Anaerosoma tenue: one gene and its partner. The main gene of each other region encodes a partner of the protein of the gene in region 2 in a complex. Links are inferred from orthologs where the notes say so. Each region holds a gene or a part of one and is shown on either strand. Other genes may lie near its edges.

The links. The genes of interacting proteins can lie anywhere in the genome.
Region 1: the proteins of mfd (region 2) and uvrA are in contact, whole or in part, in a crystal structure (PDB 4DFC), measured with the Escherichia coli proteins. The link is inferred for Anaerosoma tenue from one-to-one orthologs.

Annotation. Positions count from the first base shown.
Region 1 is NZ_JALNTY010000003.1:10,222-13,686, forward strand. Bases 1-3,397 are described here. They hold uvrA (excinuclease ABC subunit UvrA), read right to left. Parts: upstream 3,048-3,397; coding sequence 201-3,047; downstream 1-200. Other genes in these bases: MSB02_RS07715 (ammonium transporter), read left to right, coding at 3,349-3,397. Outside these bases: more of MSB02_RS07715, read left to right, coding at 3,398-3,465. UniProt on the Escherichia coli protein: The UvrABC repair system catalyzes the recognition and processing of DNA lesions. UvrA is an ATPase and a DNA-binding protein. A damage recognition complex composed of 2 UvrA and 2 UvrB subunits scans DNA for abnormalities.
Region 2 is NZ_JALNTY010000004.1:138,847-142,881, forward strand. What follows is about bases 42-4,008. They hold mfd (transcription-repair coupling factor), read left to right. Parts: upstream 42-379; coding sequence 380-3,808; downstream 3,809-4,008. Other genes in these bases: nth (endonuclease III), read right to left, coding at 42-211; MSB02_RS10285 (peptidylprolyl isomerase), read left to right, coding at 3,820-4,008. Outside these bases: more of nth, read right to left, coding at 1-41; more of MSB02_RS10285, read left to right, coding at 4,009-4,035. UniProt on the Escherichia coli protein: Couples transcription and DNA repair by recognizing RNA polymerase (RNAP) stalled at DNA lesions. Mediates ATP-dependent release of RNAP and its truncated transcript from the DNA, and recruitment of nucleotide excision repair machinery to the damaged site.

The DNA of each region.
Region 1 (3,465 bases), on a different replicon or contig from region 2:
CCTTGTCGCAACGGAACCGGCGGACGCGGCTGCAACAAGGAGTGTGGGCGTCCGATACCCTACCGGTCATCCTACGTGTACCGGGTAGTCACGATAAGTGACGGTGGTCACACTGCGCGGTGTATCTTGCGTTCGTCTGCGGATTCGTGCCGTCCGTCAGCCACACCGTGATTCTCTATCCGAAGCCGACAGCCGCTCCGTCACGCACCCGCCGTAACGCTCGCGCCGTGCCCCTCCAGCACCGGCTTCAGGAACCGGCCAGTATGCGATCCGTCACATGCCACCACGTCCTCCGGCGTGCCGGCCACCACCACATGTCCGCCGCGATCGCCCCCCTCGGGGCCGAGGTCCACGATCCAGTCGGCGCTCTTGATCACGTCGAGGTTGTGCTCGATCACTAGGACCGTGTTGCCGGCGTCCACCAGGCGCTGCAGCACGTTCAGAAGCTGGCGCACGTCGTCGAAGTGGAGGCCCGTGGTGGGCTCGTCGAGGATGTAGAACGTCTTGCCGGTCGATACGCGCTGCAGCTCGCTCGCGAGCTTCACGCGCTGCGCCTCGCCGCCGGAGAGGGTGGTGGCGGGCTGGCCGAGCCGCACGTAGCCGAGGCCTACATCGTAAAGCGTCTGGAACTTGCGACGGATCTTGGGGATGTTCTCGAAGAACGAGACCGCTTCCTCGACCGACATGTCGAGGATGTCGGCCACGTTCTTGCCCTTGTATGTGACCTGCAGCGTCTCCCGGTTGTATCGGGCGCCCTTGCACACCTCGCACGGCACGTAGACGTCGGGCAGGAAGTGCATCTCGATCTTGATCTGCCCGTCGCCTTTGCACGCCTCGCAGCGGCCGCCACGCACGTTGAAGCTGAACCGCCCGGGCGCGTAACCGCGGGCCTTCGACTCGTTGGTGGACGCCAGCAGCGCCCGGATGTCGTCCCACACGCCCGTGTAGGTGGCGGGATTGCTCCTCGGCGTCCTGCCGATCGGGCTCTGGTCGATCACGATCACCTTGTCCACGTCGGAGAGCCCCTGGATGCGGTCGTGCTTCCCGGTGCGGTGGCGCGTCCGGTAGATGTGGTTCGAGAGCGCCGGCGCCAGCGTGTCGGTCACGAGCGAGCTCTTGCCGGAACCCGAGACGCCGGTGACCACGGTGAGCGAGCCGAGAGGGATCGCCACGTCCACCGACTGCAGGTTGTTCTGGCGCGCGCCCTCCACCGTGATGTGACCGCGCTCGGCCTCCCGGCGCTCGGCGGGTACGGGGATGCTCAGTTCGCCCGACATGTACCGCCCCGTCAGCGATTCGGCGCAGTGCAGCATCTTCTCCGGCTCGCCCACGCACACGAGCTCCCCGCCGTGCTCGCCGGCGCCCGGCCCCATGTCCACAACGAAGTCCGCCGAGCGGATGGTCTCCTCGTCGTGTTCCACCACGATCACGGTGTTGCCGAGGTCGCGCAGTCGCTCGAGCGCCGCGATCAACCGGGCGTTGTCGCGCTGATGCAGGCCGATGGAGGGCTCGTCGAGTATGTAGAGCACGCCCACGAGACCGCTGCCGATCTGCGTGGCGAGCCTGATGCGCTGCGCCTCCCCGCCCGAGAGCGTGGCCGTAGCGCGCTCGAGGGTGAGGTAGTCGAGCCCCACCTCGACGAGGAAGCGCAGCCGCTCCACGATCTCCTTGATGATGCGGCGGCCGATCGCCTCATCGCGCTCGGAGAGCTCGACGCCCTCGAAGAACTCGAGCGAGTCCTTCGCCGAGAGCATCGTCACCTCGTTGATGCTCTTGCCGCCGAACGCCACCGCGAGGATCTCGGGCTTGAGACGCGCGCCGCCGCACGAGGCGCACGGGATCACGGCCATGTACTCCTCAAGCTTCTCCTTGCTGGCGTCGCTCTCGGTCTCCTCGTGGCGGCGCATCACGCTGGCGAGCGCGCCCTCGTACTTCGTGAACCAGTACGTCTCGCGGCCGTCCCGGGTCACGTAGTCGAGCCGGATCTTCTCGTCACCGAACCCGTGCAGCAGCTTGTGCCGCGCCTCCTCGGGCAGGTCGCTCCAGGGCGCGTCGATGCTCACACCCAGGTGTTTGGCGGCGGCCTCCACCAACTGCGGGTAGTAGTTGAGGTTGCCCGAGTAGGGCTTGATCGCGCCCTCGGCGATGGAGAGCGAGCGGTCAGGGACCACAAGGTCGGGGTCGGCCTCAAGCCTGCTGCCGATGCCGAGGCACTCGGGGCAGGCGCCATAGGGCGAGTTGAAGGAGAAGTCGCGCGGCGCAAGCTCGTCCATCGAGAACCCGTGCTCCGGACATGCCAGCGCCTGCGAGAACTCGTGCTCCTCGCCGTCCACCACGTCGATCATCACGGTGCCGCCCGCTAGCCGGAGCGCCATCTCCACGCTCTCGGCGAGACGCGTCCGGATGCCGTCCTTCATCACGAGCCGGTCGAGGACCACGTCGATCGTGTGCTTGTACTTCTTGTCGAGGACGATCTCCTCGTCGAGCATACGGACCTCGCCATCCACCCGCACGCGGGTGAATCCCTCGGCCTTGAGCTCGCTGAACAGCTTGCCGTACTCGCCCTTGCGCCCCTTCACCACCGGCGCGAGCACCTGGAACCTGGCGCCCTCGGCCATCTCGAGGATCGCGTCCACGATCTGCTCCGGCGTCTGCCGCTCGATGCGGCGGCCGCATATCGGGCAGTGCGGAACGCCCACCCGCGCGAAGAGCAGCCGGAGGTAGTCGTAGATCTCGGTGACGGTGCCCACGGTCGACCGCGGGTTCTTGCTCGTGGTCTTCTGGTCGATCGCCACCGCGGGGGAGAGACCTTCGATGTGGTCCACGTCGGGTTTGTCCATCTGGCCGAGGAACTGCCGCGCATAGGCCGAGAGCGACTCCACGTACCGCCGCTGCCCCTCGGCGTAGATGGTGTCGAACGCGAGCGAGCTCTTGCCCGAGCCCGAAAGGCCCGTTATCACCACGAGCTGGTCACGGGGGATCTCGAGGTCGAAACCCTTGAGGTTGTGCTCGCGGGCGCCTCGGATGGAGATGTGGTCGAGAGACATGCGGGTCGGCCTTTCGGTATGCAAGATGCGAGGGGTTTCTCTGCAAACCCCTATTCTACCCCGCCCTCACCAGCCCCGCACCCGGTCCGCAGCGACTCGCCTCGGCACCGCACCCGTTCCGTCGCGCGCTGCTTTCGCACCGCGTGCCGGGGTCCGGCGTCCTGCGTGGAGACACGCCCTTGTCGCAGGACCTTCACGGTGGCGTCACACCGCTGAAACACACCGCGTCCACCGTGGATGCATGACATACCCGTGCCAGGTACGCGGGGCGATCGTGAGGCGACCGGAAGGAAGGAAGCGCATGGACGTGCAGGTGACACTGGACACCCTGTGGGTACTCCTCGCAGGGATGCTGGTGTTCTTCATGAACCTTGGGTTCGGACTCGTGGAGTCGGGATTCGCGCGGGCGAAGAACACC
Region 2 (4,035 bases):
CGGGGTCAGCGCCCGCGAGCGCACGCGCGTCGGGGAACCGATCGAAGAGCACCGGCGTGACCTTGTTGACGCTCACATCGGTCGTCTGTGCCGAGAGGATCACCGCCACGAGCAGCTGGAAGTCGCTCTCGAACCGCAGGGCGATCTCCGCGCGGGGATAGAGCTCCTTGAGCAGGGCATCGATCTCGGCGGCGCGGGTCTTGGTCGTCATCGGTCCTCCACGTGCAGCGGGTGCTCGTGTACATGGTACCTGACCGGCGGTGCCGGGCGGCAGGGCGATGCCGCGATTGACCGGGCAACCGGTGCGCCGTACACTCGCACCCGCTGCCCGCCCCGGTACGCCGGATGCGGGTCATTCGTGTTGTCTGGAGTGTGGAGCATGCCGGTGACATCCTTCTACACGGTGCTCGCGCCGTCGCTCGGCTCGGAGCCGGTGCTCTCTCGTGCGCTCGAGCGGCTCGGCGAAGGTGAGGACGCCACGCTGGCCGCGCCCGGTCTGGCGCGTCCTGTGCTCACCGCGGCGGCAGCTGCGGCGCGGAGCGGGCCGATCCTGGTGGTGGTGCCCGGTGAAGACGCCGCGGCGCGGTTCGCGAGACAGATCGCCACCTACATCGGGCACGATCGCGTACTCCATTTCCCCGAGCGGTCCGACACCCCCTGGGACCGGACGGCCCCTGATCTGGAGGCGGTGGGCGCGCGGGCTCGGGCGCTCTTCTCGCTCGACAAGGGCCGGCGGGTCGTTGTGGTGGCGAGCGGCAGGTCGCTCCTGCGGGCGCTTCCGCCGCAGGGCTCGCACGTATACGAGCCGATAGGGCTGGCCGCAGGCACGACCGTGGACCTCGGCGCGACCGTGGACCGGCTCGTGCGTATGGGGTACGAGCGCGTCGACACGGCCGAAGAACGCGGGCAGTTCGCTGTCCGAGGGGGCACGCTCGACGTGTTCGGCTCGGATTCCTCACACCCCGTGCGCGCCGAGCTCTTCGGCGATGAGATCGAGACCCTGCGCCGCTACGTCCCATCCACGCAGCAGCACATCGGCGACTCCGGGCCCGTGGAGGTGTTCCCGTGCCGCGAGGTGGCTCCCGGCACCCGTGCCGGCGGGAACGCGCGACGCGCGTTCGGACAGGCCGCGCGCTCCAACGAGCAGCTTGCACACGACCTGGAGCTCATCGAGCAGGGACAGACCTTCAACGGCATCGAGCAGTATCTGCCGTGCCTTTACAAGTCGACCGGCTCAGTCCTCGACTACGTCTCGCCGGGTACGCTCGTGGTGGTGGCCGAGCCGCGCGCGATCTTCGATGACCTGGTGCGTGCGCGGGGCGACATGGAGGCCCGGGCCGACGCGGTGGGCCGTGTGCTCGACGGCCTGTTCCTCAAGCCGGCGGACATCGACCTGGGCGGTCATCAGCGTCTCACTTTCCTGTCGGTCCTCCGCGCGGGGGGCGCCGCGGACGGCGAAGTGGTAGTACGCCGTCCGCAGGTGGGACGGCGTGAGGAGTCGTTCGCCGCGGGCCTGCGCGCGCTGCTCGACACGGGCTACCGGGTGGTCGCCTGCGTGCGGGACAGGCAGGGCCGGGAGCGTCTGTCGGCCGCGCTCGTGGGCGCCGGGATGTCGGTGGCGGAACTCGGCGGGTCGCCGGACGAGTTGCCGCACGGCGTCGTATCTCTCGCCGTGGCGGACGTGCCGTCGGGATACGTGGTGCCCGCTGCACGCCTGGCGGTGATCTCGATCGACGATGTGTTCCCGCGGGCGGCCGAGCGTAAGCGACAGGCGGCCGACCCCACGAAGCTCACCTTCGCATTCGGTCCGGGAGACTACGTCGTGCACGAGGTGCACGGCATCGCGCTCTTCAAGGACATCGTGCGTCAGTCGGTGCTGGGCTCCCAGCGCGACTACCTGCTCCTCGAGTACGCCAAGGGCGACAAGCTCTACGTGCCGGTGGAGCAGCTCGACCGCGTGACCCGCTATGTTGGTCCCGAGGGCTCGGCGCCGCGGGTCACGCGGCTGAACACCGCCGACTGGTCCAAGGCCACGGGCAAGGCCCGGAAGCAGGCGCGGAAGCTGGCGTTCGACCTGGTGGACCTCTACACGAGGCGCGCGGCGGTGACCGGCTTCGAGTACGGGCCGGACACGCCCTGGCAGCGGGAGATGGAAGCGGCCTTCCCGTTCGAGGAGACGCCCGACCAGTTCGCCGCCATCGCCGATGTGAAGGCGGACATGGAGAGCGACCGGCCGATGGACCGTCTGGTCTGCGGCGACGTGGGCTATGGCAAGACGGAGGTCGCGATCCGCGCGGCGTTCAAGGCGGCGCAGGCGGGCAAGCAGGTGATGGTGCTGTGCCCCACGACGATCCTGGCGCAGCAGCACCACACCACGTTCTCCGAGCGGTTCGAGCCGTACCCGGTGCAGGTGGAGGTGCTGTCCCGTTTCCGCAGCAAGGCGCAGCAGGCCCAGGCGCTCGAAGGATTCGCCTCCGGTACGGTGGATATCCTCATCGGCACCCACCGGTTGCTCAGCAAGGATGTCGTACCCAGGGATCTCGGCCTGGTCATCGTGGACGAGGAGCAGCGCTTTGGTGTTGAGCACAAGGAGCACCTGAAGAACCTGCGCGAGCAGGTGGACGTGCTCACGCTCACTGCGACGCCCATCCCGCGCACGCTGCAGATGTCGCTCTCGGGTGTACGCGACTTCTCCGTGATCGACACGCCTCCGGCCGACCGGTTCCCGGTGAAGGTCCATGTGGGTGAGTACGACGAGGAGGTCGTGTCCTCGGCCATCCGCACCGAGCTCCAGCGCGGCGGCCAGGTGTACTACATCTCCAACCGCGTGCGCGGGATCGAGCGTGTGGTGGAGCGCGTGCAGGCGGCCGTCCCCGAGGCGCGCGTGGGCGTGGGGCACGGCCAGATGTCCGAGCACCAACTCGAGCGTGTGATGGAGAGCTTCGCCGCCGGCGAGATCGACGTGCTGGTCGCCACGACGATCGTGGAGTCGGGCATCGACAACCCGCACACGAACACGCTGATCATCGACGACAGCCATCGCCTCGGCCTGGCCCAGCTGTACCAGCTCAAGGGACGCGTGGGCCGTTCGCACGTGCGCGCGTACGCGTACTTCCTGTTCCCGCGCTCGCAGATGCTCACCGACCAGGCGTACGAGCGCCTCACCGCGATCCAGGAGCACAGCGAGCTGGGGAGCGGCATCAAGGTCGCGATGCGCGACCTTGAGATCCGCGGCGCAGGCAGCCTCCTGGGCGCCGAGCAGAGCGGCAGCGTGAGCGCGGTGGGCTTCGACCTGTACGCGCAGATGCTCCGCGAGGCTGTCTCGGAGATCCGCGGGGAGCCGTTGCCGGCGCATCCGGAGGTCCGCGTGGATCTGCCCGTGGCAGCGTTCCTGCCGGAGGAGTACGTGCCCGAGACCGACGAGCGTGTGCTGCTGTACCGGCGCATCGCCGCCGCCACCACGCCCGAGGCGGTCGAGTCGCTCGGCGCCGAGATCGAGGAGCGGTACGGGCCGCTCGCCGGGCCGGCGCGCGAGCTGCTCGCCATCGCCCGCATCAAGGCGACCGCGGCCGAGCTCGGCGTCACCAACGTGTCGCTCGCGCGACACCGTGTCACGATCACACCGGTCTCGCTCTCGGACCAGGAGCGAGGGGTACTCGCCGGGGACGGTGCGGTGTACGTCGCGCGCTCTCGTTCTGTTCATTTTGTGGAGATGCCGGGAGAACCGCCCGCAGCCGCGGCTCTGCGCGCGTTGGGTGCTATACTCTCCGCAGTCCACGGCCCTGACAGCGGCCATCACGAACCCTAGGGAAAGGCATCATCGTGCGAACCATCCGCGGCATCGCCGCTCTTCTGCTCGCCACCGTTCTCATCGGCGCGGTGGCCGGCTGCTCGTCCACCGACGCCGTAGCGCGCGTCAATGGCGAGGAGATCACCCGTGCCGAGTTCGACACCATCTATGAGCAGATCCTCGCCCAGTCGGGGGGGCAGCTCGACGATGAGACCGCGCTTGCATACAAGAAGCAGCTGCTCGAG